3 regions of the Paenibacillus sp. FSL R7-0297 genome follow, and region 2 is predicted to be linked to each of the others. Evidence: riboswitches for the same ligand, from Rfam matches in the RefSeq annotation. Region 2 holds a riboswitch; each other region holds the start of a gene.
What was found. A riboswitch is a leader RNA that binds a small molecule or an ion and turns the genes downstream of it on or off. The one in region 2 is predicted to bind cobalamin.
Positions count from the first base shown of each region.

Region 1 (6,354 bases), 6.0 Mb from region 2:
GGCCAGATGCAGGAGCAGTCCGGCCCCCTTCAGCACATAGCTGCGGGGTCCGCCGGCTTTGACACCACGCGGAATGTCGAGGATGCCGTGCAGCTCTCCGAGCTCGACATGGTCCCGCGCGCTGAAGCCGAACACCGGCGGCGCGCCATGCCGCCGCAGCTCCACATTCGCGCTGTCATCCGGCCCGATCGGCGTATCCGCCGATATGGGGTTCGGCGCGAGCAGCAGCAGCTCGCCGCAGCGGCGCTCTGCAAGGGCCAGCTCCGCCTCCAGCTCCGTCAGCTGGGCGTTGATTGCCCGCACCTGCTCCTTGGCTTGTTCTCCGCCTGCAGCGTCGCCCTGGCGCAGCAGGCGCTCAACCTCTTTGGTCAGCGCGTTCCGGTCCGCCCGGCGCTGCTCGGTTTCCCGGCGGGCAACCCGCCGCCGGTCATCCCATTCCAGCAGCTCCGTAAGCGGGAACGCTAGTCTTTTCCAATCTGCCGTCTTCCGTACAATGTCCTCATTCTCCCTGATCCAGTTCATGTCCAGCATGCCGCTATCGCTCCTTTTGTGTTAAAAAAATGCAAAAAACGCCCTCATCCATGGGACGAGGAGCGTCAGCTCGCGGTGCCACCCAGGTTGACCCCATTCCGGTAAAACAGCTGTAAAGCGCGGAATAAGGCCCTCTTTGGTCTTCGCGGTAACGGGCGAAACCCGGTAAACTTAGGGAACAGGAAGCTGCTCCGGTCGCAGACGCCTCGCGGTTGGATGCCGGTCATTGGCCTGGTCGGGATATAGGTTTGCCGTTTATTATAACCAGAGAAGGGCCGGGTTGCAAGTGCAAAGGAGGTTTGACAATATTCCTCGTACTCTGCTAGGATTATTAATAATTTAAAGTATTTGTGTCCGGCACAACAGCCCGGCATATCTTATAAAAGCGGACGGAAGAGGTGCGGAAGTGGCCAAAATTGTGGTAATTAACGGAACGCCATCCCTGGTCTCCCGAATCAATGCGGTGATCGAATACGCGGAGGGGGATCTGCGGGAACGCGGGTTTGAAGTGGAACGGATTAATGTAGCGGAGCTTCCGGCGGAGGATCTGATTCACACCAGGTTTGAGAGCGAAGCCATCGTCAAAGCGAATGGACTGGTGGCCGAAGCGGATGCGGTAATCGTCGTCAGTCCAGTGTACAAAGCTTCTTATACGGGAGTGCTGAAGACCTTCCTGGACCTGGTTCCGCAAAAAGGGCTGGCCGGCAAAATCGTGCTGCCGCTCTTCATGGGCGGCAGCCTCGCCCATCTGCTCGCGATCGACTATGCACTGAAGCCGGTGCTGTCTGTGCTGGGCGCCCGGCATATTCTTGGCGGAGTCTATGCGGTAGACTCGCAGGCTGTGCGCAACGACCAGGGTGTCGTTGAACTGGCCGAGGAGCTGAAGCTGCGGCTGAACAGCGTACTGGAAGAGCTGGCGGATGAGACAGCGCATAAGGCAGCGCGTAAAGCGGAGCTCTAGGCGGCTATGTCATTGTCAGGGCAGCGTCAAGTATATAATCTGCTTAGAAATATAAAAGGGTACTAAACCACCGGAATGCGGTAGTTTAGTACCCTTTTTAAATATACTAAGGTATTTGTCCTGGGGGAGCTTATCCCCTTTGAAAGCTTAGCGCAGGCTCCCAAAGTATAACCGTATCTCCGGCAAGACTTGCCGGGATATCTATAATCCGCTGGTTGCTGCTTCCCCGGTAAGGGAGAGTAGTGTCTTTGAGTTCCTCTACAAACCGTCCGTCAATAACCACCTGGCACAGGGCCAGCAGATTCCATTCCGGCGAGCCGGGGGAAGCTGTCAGCTCCTCGTACGTATAACCGGTATAGATCCAGACCGGGAAACCCGGCAGCTCGGCGCGGAGCTCATGGATGAAGTCCGCCGCACCCTCTGCCGAGAAAAAAGGGTCCCCGCCTGCCAGAGTCAAGCCGTCCAACAGCGGATTATCTGCTATCTCGGTGATAATCTCGCGCCTGCGCTCCGGAGTAAAGACCTCTCCGTAATTGAAGTTCCAGGTCTTCGGGTTGAAGCATCCGGGGCAGCGGTGGCGGCATCCGCTGAAGAAGAGAACCGCCCGCAATCCCTCGCCTTCATTGATCGACTCCGGATAATATCCGCAGATGTTCATAGATGCTTAACGCGGTCCCGTACTTCGGCTTGCTTGGCGGCATTGAAGCGGGTCTGATAGTCGCCGGTCAGATATCCGGTTACCCGGCGCAGCCGGCGGATATGTGTTGTATCTTCATGAGCGCCGCAGGACGGGCAGTTCGTGCCGATCACACCTTCGTGGCCGCAGCCGGAGCAGCGGTCAATCGGGTGGTTGATGCTGAAATAGCTGATGTCCTGCTCCAGCGCGTATTTGATGATTTTGACGAATGCTGCAGGGTTGCTGCGGGCATTGCCGTTCAGCTCTACATAAGAGATCGCTCCGGCGTTGCAATATTCATGGAAAGGAGCTTCCAGGCTAATCTTCTTGGCTGCGCTCAGGTCGTAATAGACCGGAATGTGGAATGAATTCGTATAGTATTCCCGGTCCGTTACACCCGGGATGGAACCGAGAACCTTGCGGTCTATCTTGGTGAATTTGCCGGAGAGACCTTCGGCAGGCGTGGCGAATAGAGTAATGTTCAGATTCAGCTGCTCGCTCTTGCGGTCGCAGTATTCGCGCATGTGGCGGACAATAGCCACTGCCTTGGCGTGGACTTCCATATCTTCGCCATGGTGTTTGCCGTACATAGCCTTCATGCACTCGGCCATACCGATGAACCCAAGGGACAGGCTACCGTGCTTCAGCAGTTCACCTACGCTGTCTTCCGGTGCAAGCTGTTCGCCGCCTTCCCAGACGCCTTCACGCATCATGAAATCGGAGGCTTTGGCTTTCTGGGAAGCCTGAATGCGGAACCGGTGCAGCAGGCCGTCCAGCGCAACGTCCATATAATGATTAAGATCTTCGAAGAAGCCTTCCTCGTCAGCGGCAAGGCGACGGCCGGTTACTGTGCCGTAGGCTAGTCCCAAACGTACGAGGTTAAGCGTGTTGAATGAAAGATTGCCCTTGCCGGAGCAGTGGTTGCGTCCGAAGCGGTCACCCAGAACACGTGTCCGGCAGCCCATGGTGGCAAATTCAGTATCCGGATCGGCTGGATCGTAGTACTGCATATTCAGCGGAGCATCCAGATTGGCGAAGTTCGGATACAGTCGGCGTGCAGAGCACTCTGCTGCTTTCACGAACAGCTCATAGTTAGGATCACCAGGCTGCTGGTTGACACCCTGTTTGCATTTGAAGATCTGAATCGGGAACACCGGTGTTTCTCCGCTGCCAAGCCCGTTCATCGTAGCAGTTAACAGGGAGCTGATCACCAGCTGGCCTTCCGGAGAGGTGCAGGTTCCGTAGTTGATGCTGGTAAAAGGAATCTGGCCGCCGGAGCGGCTGGACATGGTATTCAGGTTATGTACCATACTCTCCGCGGCTTGAAGCGTTTCAATTTCTGTCTCTTTCAGGGCGAAACGGAAGGCACGCGGATACTTCTCTTCCAGATCGCTGCGGGTCATAGTAACCTCGCCGAGCGCTTCTCCGGCGGTACCTTCCTCGAAATATTCCATTCCTTTGCGGAACAGCTTGGCGAAGGATTTAGTGACATAAGGCGCGAGATCGTAATCCAGCTTGTTGGCGGATACGCCGCCGTACTGGGCATTTTGCTGGGACTGGAAAATAATCGCCACCAGCGACATAGCCGTCATAATCGAATTCGGAGGGCGGACGCTTCCGTTGCCGGTATTGAAGCCTTCGCGGAGCAGACGTTCAAACGGGATGAAGATGCAGTTGGTTGTTCCGATGGCATATTGATCCAGGTCGTGTACATATACAACATTATCTTCAATAGCCTGCACGAGCTGTGGCGGCATCGTGAAATTGCGTGCGTACCACTTGGAATATTCACTACCGAATTTGCTCATCTTGCCGGAGAAGCTCTCCCCGTTCAAGTTGGCATTCTCGCGCAGCAGATCCAAATCCCGGCTGTCGATAATATCCCGTCCCAAATGAATAACTTCTTCCAAAAGAACCTCCTGTACAGCTTGTCCTTCGTTATATCGTTTCTCCAGCAGCGTCATTGTATAGCTCTCTCCTCTCGGTATCATAAGCGTGAAGCATGTGCTCCAAGACATCAGTAAAAAGACATCTCCAGCCGGGAAGGCGGGAAATGCCCGAATGCGTAATGCAAATATCCGGAAGCGGAAATTTGCCGGTGGTCTTTGTGAAATATACGTAAAGGGGTATAGGGCTTGTTGTCTATGCTTATGTATAACCCGTTCTTGTACATTCCGCAGAAGCCGATACCTGAGAACGATACTCTATCGTCCTCAGGTATCGGCAGCCTCTGGCCCGATTAACGGAAAGGCTAACTCTGCTCGTGCAGGCCGCATGCGGGCACCTCGCCTGTTCCTCGCAGGAGTCTGAATGGTGCCACAGAAACAGGCAGGTCTCCTGGCTTCCGGTATGCCCTCCGGCGCCTTCCCGAGGGGCCTCGCAGCCCCTTAGTGGCTTGTTGCCGGTGGATGCTGCTCCAGCGGCATCTGGCGGCTGGAACATCCGGTTACAGTGGCGGGACCGCAGCGGTTTTGCACCGCGTTTCCCTATTAAGTCTCCTCTCGATTGAGAGAGTGAAACACCTGTTTCTACTATATTTTGTTGTTGTTTAATAAACGTAACTCAATATATTGTGTTTGTAAATGTTTTTTTACAATCCCGCGCGGGGAGCGGGTTCCGCAGGTTTACTCACAGATGATCCACAGTTAGTCCACAGGTAATCCACAACTTTCCTGTGGATATGGCCTTAAATGAGTCATAAATTGTCCCAAAAGATGCCACAAAGACTCCATAAATAGAGTGCGTCTAATCCTGGTAATTTTACGGGGGAGATAGTAATAGAGAGGGGGGTCTGTGGTTATTTGTGGGAGGGGCGCTGAAGGGTTACAATTAAGGAGTAAGGAAAGAGGAGACTCATCAAACTTGCAGGAGGGATTTCATAATGGCGATTGGTGAAGTGACCGTTATTCCGATTGGCACTGGCAGTACCAGTCTCAGCAGCTATGTGGCCGATATGCAGCGTGTGCTGCAGACCGTGGAGGGGATTACCTATGAGCTTACTTCGATGGGGACTATTATTGAAGGACCGGTTGCACGGATTCTGTCTGCAGTAGAAGCGCTGCATGAGTCGCCTTTTACTTCAGGAGCACAGAGAGTATCTACCTCGCTTAAAATTGATGACCGTCGTGACAAGTCTTCTACGAGCCGCAGCAAGCTGGAATCCGTGGAACGTAAGCTGCAAGGAGAGTAAGGAGTACCTGTAGTTGTAATCAGATTCAACCTATAAGGAGCGGATCTTTCATGGCAAAGGCCTCACAGCAAATCGGAATTCAAATGTACACACTGCGTGACCAGACAGAGCGCGATTTCCTGGGTACACTGGGCAAAGTGGCGGAGATGGGATACCAGGCGGTAGAATTCGCCGGTTATTTCGGCGTGTCTGCAGGAGAACTGCGCCGTACATTGGACCGGTTGGGTCTTGCTGCGCCTTCGGCGCATGTGGGCCTGGATTTCAGCAGTCTGGATAACATGGAACGGGCGTTAGCCAAAGAAATTGAATATGCGAAGGAACTTGGACTACAATATATGATCACCCCTTCGGCACCGCTTCCGCAGAACCCCTCGATGGAAGATGTGACGGCGGTGATTCCCTTCTTGGAGAAGGCCTCCGCGATGGTCCGTGCAGCAGGCCTGCAGTACGGGTATCACAACCATGATTATGAATTTGCGGAGGTAGACGGCAAAGCAGTCATCGATATATGGCTGGGGCAGATTCCTGCTGAGCATATGTTTGCCGAGTTTGATCTGGGGTGGGTATACAGGGGCGGGGCCCGGCCGATTGACTATGTCTCGCGTTATGCCGGGCGTGTTCCGCTGGTCCACATTAAGGATTTCGGGGCAAATAATGAAGAGACTGACCTCGGGAAAGGGCAGGTTGATTTCGCTAGCGTCTTCGACAAGGCAGAGGAAAGCGGAATTCTGTATTATATAGTAGAGCAAGAGGCTTATGCCGTGTCGTCGCTGGAGAGTGCTAAGCAGGCGCTGGAATATTTCCGCGGGTTGGGGCTTATGCAGGGATAGGAAGAGGTAATAGTCAAAAAGGGTTGCGTTTTCTGCTGAAAGAGTTATAATATTTTTTGTTTGGCAGGGGCAATCCTTTTAAGCTGGTGTAGCTCAGGGGTAGAGCAACGCACTCGTAATGCGTAGGCCGGGGGTTCAATTCCCTTCACCAGCATCCGTAAGAACT
Region 1 covers NZ_JBBPAQ010000001.1:502,375-508,728, reverse strand. The annotation lists gene serS (serine--tRNA ligase) at 1-531, opposite strand, end outside; gene ssuE (NADPH-dependent FMN reductase) at 938-1,492, shown strand; gene nrdG (anaerobic ribonucleoside-triphosphate reductase activating protein) at 1,623-2,150, opposite strand; gene MKZ24_RS02150 (anaerobic ribonucleoside triphosphate reductase) at 2,147-4,132, opposite strand; cobalamin riboswitch at 4,479-4,709, opposite strand; gene MKZ24_RS02145 (MTH1187 family thiamine-binding protein) at 5,050-5,358, shown strand; gene MKZ24_RS02140 (sugar phosphate isomerase/epimerase family protein) at 5,409-6,188, shown strand; tRNA gene MKZ24_RS02135 (tRNA-Thr) at 6,271-6,342, shown strand.
Region 1: it holds a riboswitch for cobalamin, as region 2 does, so the genes downstream of both, MKZ24_RS02150 (anaerobic ribonucleoside triphosphate reductase) here and MKZ24_RS28515 (energy-coupling factor ABC transporter permease) in region 2, are expected to answer to the same signal.

Region 2 (6,354 bases):
TGTTGCCCATGCTCGTGTCTGCGCAGGAGGTTTCTTCGAAACACTTGGTTCATCAAGCCTATAAATATCGGATCTACCCCAATACAGAGCAACAGCAACTCATTCGTCGAATGTTTGGCTGCTGCCGTTTTGTGTTCAATTACTTCTTGGGAGCTTGGAATCAAAGCTATGCGGAAACGGGAAAAGGCTTGTCTTATCACGCTTGTGCAACACAACTCCCCGGTTTAAAAGCACAATACGACTGGCTGAAAGAAGTCGATAGCATCGCTTTGCAGTCGGCTGCTCGTCATGTGGCGGATAGCTTTGATCGTTTTTTCAAGAAGCAAAATCAAGCGCCACGCTTCAAGAGCCGAAAGCATCCGATTCAAAGTTACACGACCAAATTCACCAACGGGAATATCGCCATGGAGGGCAGTCGCTTGAAGCTCCCCAAACTCGGCTGGATACGTTTTGCAAACTCCCGGAAGCTGGAAGGCCGGATATTGTCCGCTACCGTTCGTAAAAACGCCAGCGGGAAATTTTTCGTCTCGCTCGTTTGCGAAGTTCAAAAGAACCCTCTGCCCCAAGTGGATACACCTATTGGCATCGACTTAGGCTTGAAAGAATATGCAGTATGCTCAAACGGCGAACATATCGCCAATCCTCGCTTTTACCGTCAATACGAGAACAAGCTGGCGCTTTGGCAGCGGCGGATGGCTCGGCGTACTCCGGGCGGCTCCAACTGGAAGAAAGCAAGGCAGCATATCGCTCGTATTCACGAACGCATTGCCAATAAACGAAATGACTTCCTCCACAAGCTGACCACGAGACTGATTCGTGAAAACCAAACGATTAGTATCGAACATCTGCGTGTGGCGAATATGATTCAGAACCCCAAGCTTTCAAAATCCATTGCTGATGCGTCTTGGGGCGAGTGGGTGCGACAGCTGACGTATAAAGCGAAATGGTATGGACGAAATCTTCGGATCGCCGACACGTTTGAGCCGACCAGTCAGCGTTGCCATGTGTGTGGCACAATCCACCCCGAGGTGAAGAACCTGTCCATTCGGGAATGGACGTGTACGGCCTGCGGGACGATCCATGACCGTGACGAAAACGCCGCTCACAATATTGAACAAGTAGCGGTTTAACCCCCACCTAACCAAACGATAGAATTCAAGATTTCACTAGCGTCAAAAATGTAAAACTGCGGGAACGCAGGGATCGCTTGCTCCATAAGAAGAGGGTACTCTTCTGTTCGCAAGAATCCGCCACTTCAAGCGTTAGCTAAGTGGGGGAGAATTCAACCTATGCGCCACCGCAGCGATGGATGGAAAGATTCTTAAGAAACGGTTGCACGAGCCACTTAATTTAAAGATTGACGAACCGGAGGTAGCCTGACTATAATGTTAATATAAGTATTAAATGATTAACAAATATATTAACCTAAAGAGGAGCGCTAACTGAAATGGCAGAACGCATTGTACTGAACACTGACATCCGCAAAGGCACAATTAACCGCAACATCTATGGACATTTCGCTGAGCATCTGGGACGCTGTATCTATGAAGGCATCTGGGTAGGGGAAGATTCGCCGATTCCGAATACGAAGGGTATCCGTAACGATGTGGTGGAAGCGCTTAAGGAAATGAAGATTCCTGTATTGCGCTGGCCGGGCGGCTGCTTCGCCGATGAATATCACTGGAAGGACGGCATTGGCCCAAGTGAAGAACGCAAGCGCATGATCAATACCCATTGGGGTGGTGCGGTTGAGAACAATCATTTTGGTACACATGAATTCATGCGGCTCTGCGCCATGCTGGAATGTGAGCCGTACATCAACGGCAATGTAGGGAGCGGAACGGTACAGGAGATGTCCGAGTGGGTTGAGTATTTGACCTTTAACGGTGTATCGCCGATGGCTGAGCTGCGCCAGAAGAACGGCCAGGAAGAGGCTTGGAGTGTAACTTATTTCGGCGTGGGCAATGAGAACTGGGGCTGCGGCGGCAATATGCGTCCTGAATATTATGCTGACCTGTACCGCCAATATCAGACTTATGTGCGCAACTATGGGGATAACAAGATTCACCGGATCGCCTGCGGCGCGAACTCGGATGACTATAACTGGACCGAAGTGCTGATGCGCGAAGCCACCCGCTTCATGGATTCCCTTACCCTGCACTACTACACCCTGCCGACTTCGGATTGGGCGAATAAAGGTGCGGCTACCGGCTTTGGAACGGATGAATATTTCACCACACTGAAGAAAGCGCTGTTCATGGATGAGCTGGTTACCCGCCACAGTGTCATTATGGATAAATATGATCCGGAGAAAAGAGTGGGCCTGATCGTCGATGAATGGGGCACCTGGTATGATGTAGAGCCGGGTACCAACCCGGGATTCCTCTACCAGCAGAACACGATCCGTGATGCGCTGGTTGCCGGTCTGACCCTGAATATCTTCCACAAGCACAGCGACCGTGTACGGATGGCGAACATTGCCCAGACCGTAAACGTGCTGCAGGCTGTAATTCTGACCGAAGGCGAGAAAATGCTTCTGACTCCAACCTATCATGTATTCAATATGTATAAAGTACATCAGGATGCGGAGCTGCTGGATCTGACAGTGGATAGCCCGGTATACAGCTATGAGGGCGTAGAGATTCCTGAAGTATCTGCTTCAGCTTCCGTAACAGCAGAGGGCGTGATTCATGTCAGCCTGTGCAACCTGAATCACGCTGCACCGGCAGTATTGCCGCTGGAGCTGCGCGGACTGGCTGGACAGTCAGCGGCCGTAAGCGGCACAACACTTGCCGGGTCTTCCATCGATGCCCACAATACCTTCGAGCAGCCGGAAGCTGTAACACCGCAGCCGTTCAACGGCTTCAAGCTTGAAGGAGATACGCTGACGGTTACTCTGCCGCCAATGTCGGTAACTGTACTGGAAATTACTCCGGAAGCGTAAGGAGAACAGCAGCATGACAACCACTTCAGCCTGCAAGGGATGCCGGGAGGAGTACAAGGTGACGGAAGCGCAGATTGCCCGGATTCTGGCCTCCTCGATGTTCAATCCGGGGAACACTGCCCCGGATGAAGTCTATGCCGAGCGGGTTGCTCTATGCAGAGCTTGTCCTAAGCTGCAGGATGGCGTGACCTGCACGGCCTGCGGCTGCATTATACCGGTCGTGGCCCGGCTGAAGGCACGCGGCTGTCCGCTGCCGGGAGGCGGCTTGTGGCAGCCTGTGACTGATTAAACCGCATGGCTGTCTCTAGTAATAATACCGTAACCGCAACAGCGGCAGCGGGGGACCTGATCTTAAGGTCTCCTTCTGCCGCTGTTTGTTGTCTAATCCTGTCCGGGTCCTTCCGTCCGGCTGGTATTTGCCGACGCTTCAACAGCATCTGTATAAAAGAGTTCAAAGACCAGATCCTCGTTGTAGTTGCCGAATCCCTTGCCGAACAAGGTAAGACCACCGATATGCTCCGCATCGTCTTCCACAGAAACCTTGAACGTCCACTGTTTATCACGGATACTGACCTGATCCAGCGTAACCTCTGACAGCTTCTGACCGTCCATGAACGTGCCCGCCGGAGTAATCCGCAGCTGCTTAAGCAGTCCATATTGGTTGGTGAGCGCAGGCCACCAGGAAGGAGTGTATTTGCCCGGGCTGTCCCCGTAGTCGCCGGGGCTGGTCCAGAATCCAAGCCGCTGTCCGTTCAGTGTGAAGGTGATGTCGGAGGGCCAGTTATTATTGATGGACGGGGCTTCGGAGGCAATCTCCATGGTGATGACCAGTTCCTCAGGATTCTGGCTGGACAGCAGGAAGTTCGGGATTTTATATTCCACGAATCCTTTGCCGAACCACAGGATGCCTGCATTCACCCGCTCCTGATCCCAGAAATACCGCGGATCGTCAAAGTTGCCGATTACCCGCTCGGTGGTAGATAATCCGCAGGTCGGTTCAATCTGGAAATCAGAGTAGTGGCCCACGGGTATTTCCTTACGGTAGCCTCTGCGCTGTGTTCTGGCTTGTCCGGGGAAAATAATCTCAGCACTCTCGGCGGCCAGTGTACAAATCTTCTGCAGTCCGCTGCGCCCGGGAGCCATGTGGCTGCGGATCAGTCCGGCAGCTTCCAGCTTGCGCACATGCATGGTCATAATGGCACTGCTGAGCTTCAGCGCCCCGGCCAGTTCCTTGACGTTCATAGGCTGTTCGGACAGCAGCCGCAGCATCTGCAGGCGCACAGCGCTGGATAACGCTTCATACACGGGTAAAGATTGTTCGGTTAGATCAAGTTTCATGTGCTGCCTCCACGTTCAGGTTATATAGTTAATAATTATATTACTCAAATGATATTCTTACAAGCAAATGAATATTGCCTAACAAGCAAATGAATACTGCGCCTCGCAGCCGCTCCAATTTTATCACAGACATGCAGAGCCTGTTCCGCTATGATGTAGGATGGATTAGCGATGTAACAAGGTGCTCTTGCCGGATCAGGCAAGGGATAACAGGGAATCGGGTGCAAGTCCCGAGCGGTCCCGCCACTGTAAGGAAGAGCTGAACTTCATGATGTCACTTGGGGAGATCCCGGGGAAGACGAAGGATGCAGCGCCCGTATTCCAAGCCAGGAGACCTACCTTGATTACACACACCACGACTCTACGCGGATAGGAGCGGTGTACGGATAGGTTAATAAGATGAGGCGATGTGCCCCTGTAGAACCGGAGGGAATCTTGAAGATCAAGATCAGAGCCGGCTCAATGTTATGCAGACACAGCGTTGAGCGGACCATGCGGAGCGACCGGGTGCAGAGCCCTTTGTTGGCGCACGGCAGTGCTCTCTATCGAATCATACCTGCGTACATACACTCCCACCCAGAAGGGCGGGAGTTTTTTGGTTTGCCATATTTAAGAAACGTGGAGGCTGACAAATGAAGAAACGCGGATTTTGGAGTTTTGCGGCGCTGATTGCCGGATTTACAGTGTTCTTTTTGCTGAATGAACCTGGGACGGCCCAGGCTATGCACATTATGGAAGGGTTTCTGCCGGTAGGCTGGGCTGTGTTCTGGTGGGTGGCGTTTTTACCGTTCTTTGTGCTCGGGATTATCAGGCTTAGATCGATGACCAAGGAGAATCCTGAGCTGAAGCTGCTGCTCGGTCTGGCAGGGGCGTTCACGTTCGTTCTATCGGCGCTCAAAATGCCTTCCGTTACCGGAAGCAGCTCTCATCCTACGGGTACAGGGCTTGGTGCTGTAATGCTGGGGCCGCTGCCGATGGGCGTGATCGGCTCGATTGTGCTGTTGTTTCAGGCGCTGCTTCTGGCGCACGGGGGAATCACTACACTCGGGGCGAATGCGTTCTCGATGGCGGTCGCGGGGCCTTTTGCCGGATATGCAGTCTATAAGCTGTTGATGAAGCTGCCGGACCGAGAGAAGCTGGCCTTATTCTGTGCGGCGGCGGTTGCCGACCTGATGACTTATGTAGTGACTTCCGTCCAGCTTGCGGTGGCTTTTCCGGCTGCGGATGGCGGGGTCCTGGCGTCTTTTCTCAAATTCGGAGGGATCTTTGCCGTAACGCAGATTCCGCTGGCCATCAGCGAAGGGCTGCTGACCGTATTATTGTGGAACTGGCTGAAATCGTACAGTCCGAATGAAATGTCGCTCCTGAAACGCAAGGTTAAAGGGGGAAATGCATAATGAGCAATAAATGGAACAATGGGTTGATGCTGCTGGCCGTTGTCCTGTTGTGTGTGCTGCCGCTGTTGTTCGTAGAAGGGGAGTTCGGCGGGGCCGATGATGCTGCCGAGAGTGTGATCACAGAAATTAACCCGGAATATGAACCCTGGTTCAAGCCGCTGACCGAAATCCCGGGTGAGACGGAGAGTATGCTGTTCGCATTACAGGCGGCGATTGGCGCCGGAGTGATCGGATATTCACTGGGGCTGCTGAAAGGGAAACAAGGCCAGGCGAAGCAGAACAGCATCAGGAAGTGATCAGACGAATTGATGTCCTTTCTTATAATAATGCCTTAAGGCAGCTGTCTCCCATGTGGAAAAGCTCGTTCGCGGCACTGATGTTCCTGCTCTCCTATACAGTGGATCCGGTGCTGCAGATTGTGATTACGCTGTGGATGATGTCATGGTGCATCCTGCATGCCAAAATTCCCTATCGCGCCTATTTGTTGCTGTTTGGAACGGCGCTGCTGTTCTATGGCCTTAGTGTCCCGGCACTGCTCGTGGAATTCGGCCACCCCGCTGCCGGGGAAGCTGGCGTATTCCGGATTTCGGGGCAGCCTCTTCCGGTGTATATCACAGCTGCAGGACTGGAACGGGCCGCTGAACTGCTGGTTAGGGTCTCTGCCTGCACAAGCTG
Region 2 covers NZ_JBBPAQ010000001.1:6,548,372-6,554,725, reverse strand. The annotation lists gene tnpB (IS200/IS605 family element RNA-guided endonuclease TnpB) at 9-1,130, shown strand; gene MKZ24_RS28530 (alpha-N-arabinofuranosidase) at 1,448-2,944, shown strand; gene MKZ24_RS28525 (DUF6171 family protein) at 2,958-3,233, shown strand; gene MKZ24_RS28520 (ArsR/SmtB family transcription factor) at 3,326-4,282, opposite strand; cobalamin riboswitch at 4,445-4,639, shown strand; gene MKZ24_RS28515 (energy-coupling factor ABC transporter permease) at 4,915-5,679, shown strand; gene MKZ24_RS28510 (energy-coupling factor ABC transporter substrate-binding protein) at 5,679-5,975, shown strand; gene cbiQ (cobalt ECF transporter T component CbiQ) at 5,972-6,354, shown strand, end outside.

Region 3 (6,354 bases), 1.0 Mb from region 2:
CGCCAGCAGACCTGCTATTTCCGTGACCAGAAACAACGGATGAAGCCCCAGCAGGGCGAACAGCAGCAGCCCGGCATAATACAGCAGGGCTACAGCAGGATGCATGGACCCGAAGCCGCTGTTCATGGCGCCGCTGCCCCGATATCCTTGCCAAGATCAAGCGTATACAGCCACTCAACCGTATCTCCGGGCTTCATAATCCAGCTGCCGGAAGCCTTGGACGGAAATTCTCCGTTCACCTTATACATCCAGCCGCTCTCTGCCCCGTGATCATATTCGTACAGATTATCAATACCCTCCACATAGGCAAAGGTTTTGCTGCCCTGATATTCCATCTGGATCTTGTGCTGGCGGGTAATCCGCCGCAGCAGTTCCAGCGCAGTCTCATTCTTCTCTATTTCATAAGCCGCCGGGGCCAGAATAACGCCGTGCTCCTCATCTCCAGTAATGGAGAGAGTCACCGTATTCACCGGCGTGGCGGTAGCCGCCGGGGCTGGCGCGGCTGGCGTGGCAGTAGCCGCCGGGGCTGGTGCGGCTGGCTTGGCGGTGGCCGCCGGGGCTGGCGCGGCTGGCTTGCTGGTGGCCGCCGGGGATTGTGCGGCGGCACTGCCCGTGGCCGCCGGGGCTGGCGCGGCGGCACTGCCGGTAGCCGCCGGGGCTGGCGCGGCGGCACCGGTGTGGCCGGGCGCCGGCGCGGTTGCAGCCGGCACCGGGGCTTGCGTAACGGGAGCTTGCTCCGTTACGCCGGGGGCGGCTCCGGCTGGCGCTGCGCCGGAGCTGGAAGCTGCCATGCCGTCCGCCGGGGCGGAGGGTATGGCAGTGCCCTCAGGCCGCGGCGTCTGCGCGGCCTGGGAACTGGCGGGCGGCACAGGCCCGCCGCCTGCGTAATCCGGCTGCGCCTTGGAGCAGCCGGCGAGCAGCAGGACAAACAGGAGCAGGAGCAGCGGATAGAGCCTCGACCTTCTTGATTTCAATAGACTGAACATTTCCTCGAGCACCTCCACAAAAGGGAAAAGAACGGGGGCAGTCAGCCTGTTCCCCGTTCCGTTCAAACACCTTATGATTTCTTAGTGTGACATGAAACAAACTAATCCTGGGCAAAGCACCGTCAGCCAGCCCCTTGGCCGCTGAGCATCCGTCCCGCAACCTGCAGGAGCTTCTCTATCAGCAATCAACCTCTTTGAATACTGGCTGGCACCATACTCTCAGTTTCACCTGCTGTAGCTTCATCAGCATCATTTGCTCTAGCTTAATTAACTAGGTGCAGTAGCCTCGCCTTCCCTAGCGAAACTCCGCAAAATATCCCACCACCGGAACAGTAACTGGATTTTCGGCACTTATTTATGTTATACGGACTTCACTGCCGATTCTAGTTGGATTAATGGCACTTAATTCTGCCCCTAGCGGGGTCATTCACTAATTCAAGCGAGATTAAGTGTTGTTTTTCCAACTACGCCGCCATATCGGGAGATTCACCGGGAATTAAGTGGCATTTATCCACTTGTATATCCCGCCCGCACTTTCGCTTTAGACTGCTTCATGCAAAATCTTGCAGATAATACAACTTAGCTTCCTAATCCCTAAAGGGTTCGGGCAGATTATTGTATGAAATACAAGAATTATCCCGCTACACCCCTTGTCGGAAGAGGAATGCTGCCTTTCGTACAACAATTTTCGAATATAGCCGGGATCGTGATGGAAATGTTGTATTATGGGCATGATTTCTAACAGGCAATCGAACTCACACCTCAAAAGCGGGTTGAAATCGTGAAATTCTTGCGCCAGCAGCCTTGAAAATCAAATTAAACTGTGGTGAAGACTAAGCATTATATTCATAGCTTAAGCTCAGCATATATAGCATTTTTCTCTACATGTGCGCAGGATCAAGGCATATCTGAAGATGCGTCTAAAAGTAGAATAGCTGGTGTAACCCATCATCCTTCAAAGCTCACCTAAGGCAATCTAACCGCTACAGCAGCGGCCATTTCTCTGGTTACAGCAGTGGCAGGAGCGAATTCGCCGCCGGTACCGCTCATAATTCCAAGTCCGGTTACAGTACGTACCGCCGTTAATGCATAGGCGCTGATCTGGTCTTCATCGGTGAATTTCCCGGTTCCTGCTGCTGCCGAAGCTTCGTCCAGCTTCAAGGCTCTCACGATCATTACAGCCATATCCTGGCGGGTAACGGGGCCGTCCGGTTTGAAGGCTGTGCCTGTTACTCCGCTGACCATTCCCAGTTCCTTCGCTTTGTTCACTGCTCCATAATACCACGCATCCGCCTTAACATCACTGAAACTCTGGGTTGACGATGCCGCAGACGGCTCATTTCCAGTCAATCTCAGCAGCAGTGCCGCAAATTCAGCGCGGGTAATATTCTGCTTCGGTGCGAACACGAGGCTGCTCTCACTGACGCCGTCCATCAGCTTGCGGTCATAGGCCGTATACACGGACTCCAGCGCCCAAGGCGAGATTGACTTCACATCGGTAAAAGCAACACGGTTAGCCGCAGCAGAAGCCACGGTCAGCGGCTGCGAATAGCGGACTACCGCAGGTGTGCTGTCCTTGAGATATCCGGTAACGGTAATTGTATATTTATTCGCTGGCAGGCCGCCGGCAACAACAGCTGAACCCGCAGCATCCGTAACAGCAGTTTTACCGCCGATAGATACCTGAACCCCTGCGGCTGCTGAGGATACCGGGTCGGAAGTGAAGGTCGCTTCATTCCATACCCACTGCTTTTGAGTTACTTTTACAGTAATATCTTGTCCAGGCTGCGGCTGTGCAGGGGAGACCGTCACGGACGCTACCACCTGTGTGTTATCCCCGCCATAATAGACAAGCACGCGGTCATTCTCCGCAAGAAGGAAATCACCCATGCCTACACTTGGATAAATCCATGCTCCACCACGCGCTACAACATACATCCATCCGTCATAGCCGCCAAAAGCACCTGCAGTCACGCCGCCAATTCCCGTCACATAATTACCCGCTTCATTGACCAGGGCCACCTTCTTCGCCGCCGCTGCCTTCTCCAGGGCTTGAAGTACATTTCCAGCATATACAGTGCCTTCTGCCAGGGTTCCATTAGGGCCCTCAATGGCAACAGACACACTAACCTGAGGACTTTTCACAGGTGAATTGCTAAGATCATAGAGCTTGCTGCCTGTGCTGAAAAGCTTGTAAGCTACCAATGCTTCCAGCGCCTGCTCTGTCGAGAGCTGATTGTAGCTTCCGCCCGCTGTATGAGCGAACCCGCCGCCTGCTGCACTGAAGCTAAGGAGCTTACTGACAAGGTTCACATTGTTTGCGGTATACTCCGCTCCTGCCGGGTCAATCCCAAAGGAAGACAGGCCAATAATGGCTTGAGCGACACTCTCGCTGCTGTCACCATAGCCGCCGTTCTTGTCCTGTGCAGTCGCCAGCCAGGCTGCCGCCCGCTGACCCGCGGTATTGGCTGCCGGATCATCCTTATGTCCTGCCAGCACCGTAAGCACCATCGCTGTCATGTCCGGATCACTAGCCCCCGTAGTCAGGGTGAAGCCTCCGTCAGTATTCTGTTTGGACAGGATCTCAGCCAGCAGTTTCGCCGGCGTCCATTTGGCATTGTCAGGCATAGTATAAGTTCCGGAATCAAGCGCCAGCAGTACGTAGGCTGCGTTGTTCAGCGTCTGGCCGGTAATTTTATCGTTATTGTAGAGCTTCTCAATCAGGTTGTAGCCGGCGACATCTGCCGGATTCCCGCCAAGCGCCCTTACCGCAAGCGTAATCCGCGCATATTCCGTAGCTCTGGCGTAAACACCCTTGGCTGCGGCTACTTTACTCTCAAGCGCCTTTAAATAACTATCCGGAACCTTGTAGCCCGCCTGCGCAAGGCCGATGGCCTGCCAGTCGGACTGGACTCCGGCCTTCAGCACAAACTCCGAAGTGGCATAGACTGCCTCAGCTACATTAACTGCTGTGCCTGCCGGTTGAGCTGAGGCTGTATTCGCGGCATTCAAGCTTAACTGGGCTGATGCGGTATCACTCTGGGCAAAAGCCTGTCCTGCCGGAGCCACGGATGCCCCCAGAACCGCGAACATCATGACAACGATCAGACCCAGCCGGATAAACTTAGATGATAGATTGTTCTTCATTGCTTGACCTCTTTCTGTGAATAGAATGGTATAGATGAATCCTGCGTCCTCCGCTGATGCGGGTGCAACATAAAGACCGCCCTGTACAGGGCGGCCGGGGAAGGATACAATACATGCGGCTGAAATGAGGATTCCCTACACACAGCCCCTGCTTATATTTGCACCTGTTCCGCATTCTTACCCCCGAAGAATAGAAACAACAACGAAAAAGGCAGGTCTCCTGGCTTACGCATCATTGCTTCCCCCGCCTTCCCATCCGATCATCAGACAGTGGCTTCTCAGGAGTCGCTCCGCATTTACAGTGGCGGGACCGCACCGGACTTACACCGGCCTTCCCTTTTAAGCAGATTACTCTCGTAGAACCAGCATGGCTATCTGTTGCATGACAGCGCCTGTTTCTACGGAAATCCGCACCTTTTTCCAAAGCTTATTAAATTTTAATATTCTCAAACAATCATATCTACTATTCCCCTGTATGTCTATAGACAAGCTGCTTCAATTATAGGCAGACCCTGCCCCTTCCGCACAAAAAAGCCTGAACAACACTTGCCGCATTCTCCCGGCATATCGTGCTGTTCAGGACTTAAATAGTGATTCTTCCGCTTCCGGCAAGAGCCAGAAGCTTGTTGATTGTATTATGTACAACAGAATGGGAATAAAAGACGGCGATAAGGCATTCTGCTGTATTTCATACAATTGATTGTGGAATATACCCCTTATAGGCTCAGAAATCCGGAATCTAATGCATCAAATACAATAGAACGCATAATAGGGCTGATTATTCCGGATTTGAGTGTATAAAATACAATGACCCCTCTGCCAACTTTGGCGGCAGCACCGTTGATGAAATGCCGGACTTCTCTTACATCCGGCTTGGCCCAATTCAGGCTCTCACTCAATCATTCCTCATCCGTATCCGGGCTGGCGGAAGGAGTGGGGTCGGTGCCGGGTGTAGTCTCCGGAGTAGTGCTCGGGGTACTTCCCGGAATGCTCCCCGGACTAGCCTGTGCCTGTAGCTTCAGCGTATAGATTCCGGCGGTGATCATATCATCCGCGGCCAGCTTCGCGCCAGGCTCCAGCTCCACCGTCACTTCATATACGCGCGCAGGGATTCCTGCGCCCGATGCACCCGCTGCCGGGGAGGCCTCGGCTTCATCAGAGCCGCCGCTATTTCCCGCGGCCGCATCCCCCCCGCCGTCAGTCCCCACGGCTCCCTCATCAGAACCGCCGTCAACTCCGGCGCCCGCTCCACCAGTACCGCCGCTATTTCCCGCGGCCGCATCCCCGCCGCCGTCAGTCCCCACAGTTCCCTCATCAGTGCCGCCGTCAACTCCGGCGGCCAGGCAACTGCTCTCAGTTGCTACAACCTTGTAAGTGTCCGCAACGTTATTACCGGACATCACAATGATCTCCGCCGGGTTGAAGGCGGAGCAGTCCGCCACAGCGGCAAAGCTGAACACCAGCTTGACGCCTGCTTCCTCGCTGCTGCTTGCATCCCCGCCAGCATTCCCAGTGCCTTCCGTTCCGCCGCTTTCACCCCCGCCTGCGTTCCCGGCGCCTTCCGTTCCGCCGCCTTCACCCCCGCCAGCGTTCCCGGTACCTTCTGTTCCACCGTTTTCGGCCCCAGTGCCCGTCCCGGCACCTGCCACTCCGCTGCCAACCAGCCGTACAGAGACAGGGGCTTGAACTTGCCCATCCGAATTCTTGATATCGCCCCGAACCGGGCTCACCGTCGGCTGCGGTGCAGCGGTATCCGCATCCGGCCGCAGCCAACTGATGGCGATGATGGCGATGATCAGTACGATCCCAAGCACGCTGCCGGAGATCAGGATCTGAAATCGGCTGCGGCTGACCCACCGCGCCAGCGGCGAAGCCAGCTGGGAGCGGGCTTCATTGTAGACATTCTGCATGGCGGGCGTTGCGGCCGAGCTATAGCTTTTGCGGAAATCGCGGTTCTTGAACGCCTCGCGGTCGTTCTTCAGGAAATACTTCAGCACCGCCCGTCGGTAATTCGGCCACAGCTTCTTGCTCGAGATGGTGAACAGCCGGTTATGCTGCGACCAGGCCAGGAAACGGTAGACCGTTTCCTTATCATTGCCCGCTTTGCGCGCCACCAGCTCCAGCAGCGCATCGTAATCAAGCGGACCGCCCTCACGTTCACTGCTGTGGTAGAAGGCCAGCGGCAGCCGTTCGAACGGCTCGATGCTCCGCGGCTCCTTCA
Region 3 covers NZ_JBBPAQ010000001.1:7,579,824-7,586,177, forward strand. The annotation lists gene MKZ24_RS32870 (energy-coupling factor transporter transmembrane component T) at 1-126, opposite strand, end outside; gene MKZ24_RS32875 (DUF4430 domain-containing protein) at 123-986, opposite strand; gene MKZ24_RS32880 (S-layer homology domain-containing protein) at 1,953-4,133, opposite strand; cobalamin riboswitch at 4,327-4,515, opposite strand; gene MKZ24_RS32885 (GAP1-N2 domain-containing protein) at 5,033-6,354, opposite strand, start outside.
Region 3: it holds a riboswitch for cobalamin, as region 2 does, so the genes downstream of both, MKZ24_RS32880 (S-layer homology domain-containing protein) here and MKZ24_RS28515 (energy-coupling factor ABC transporter permease) in region 2, are expected to answer to the same signal.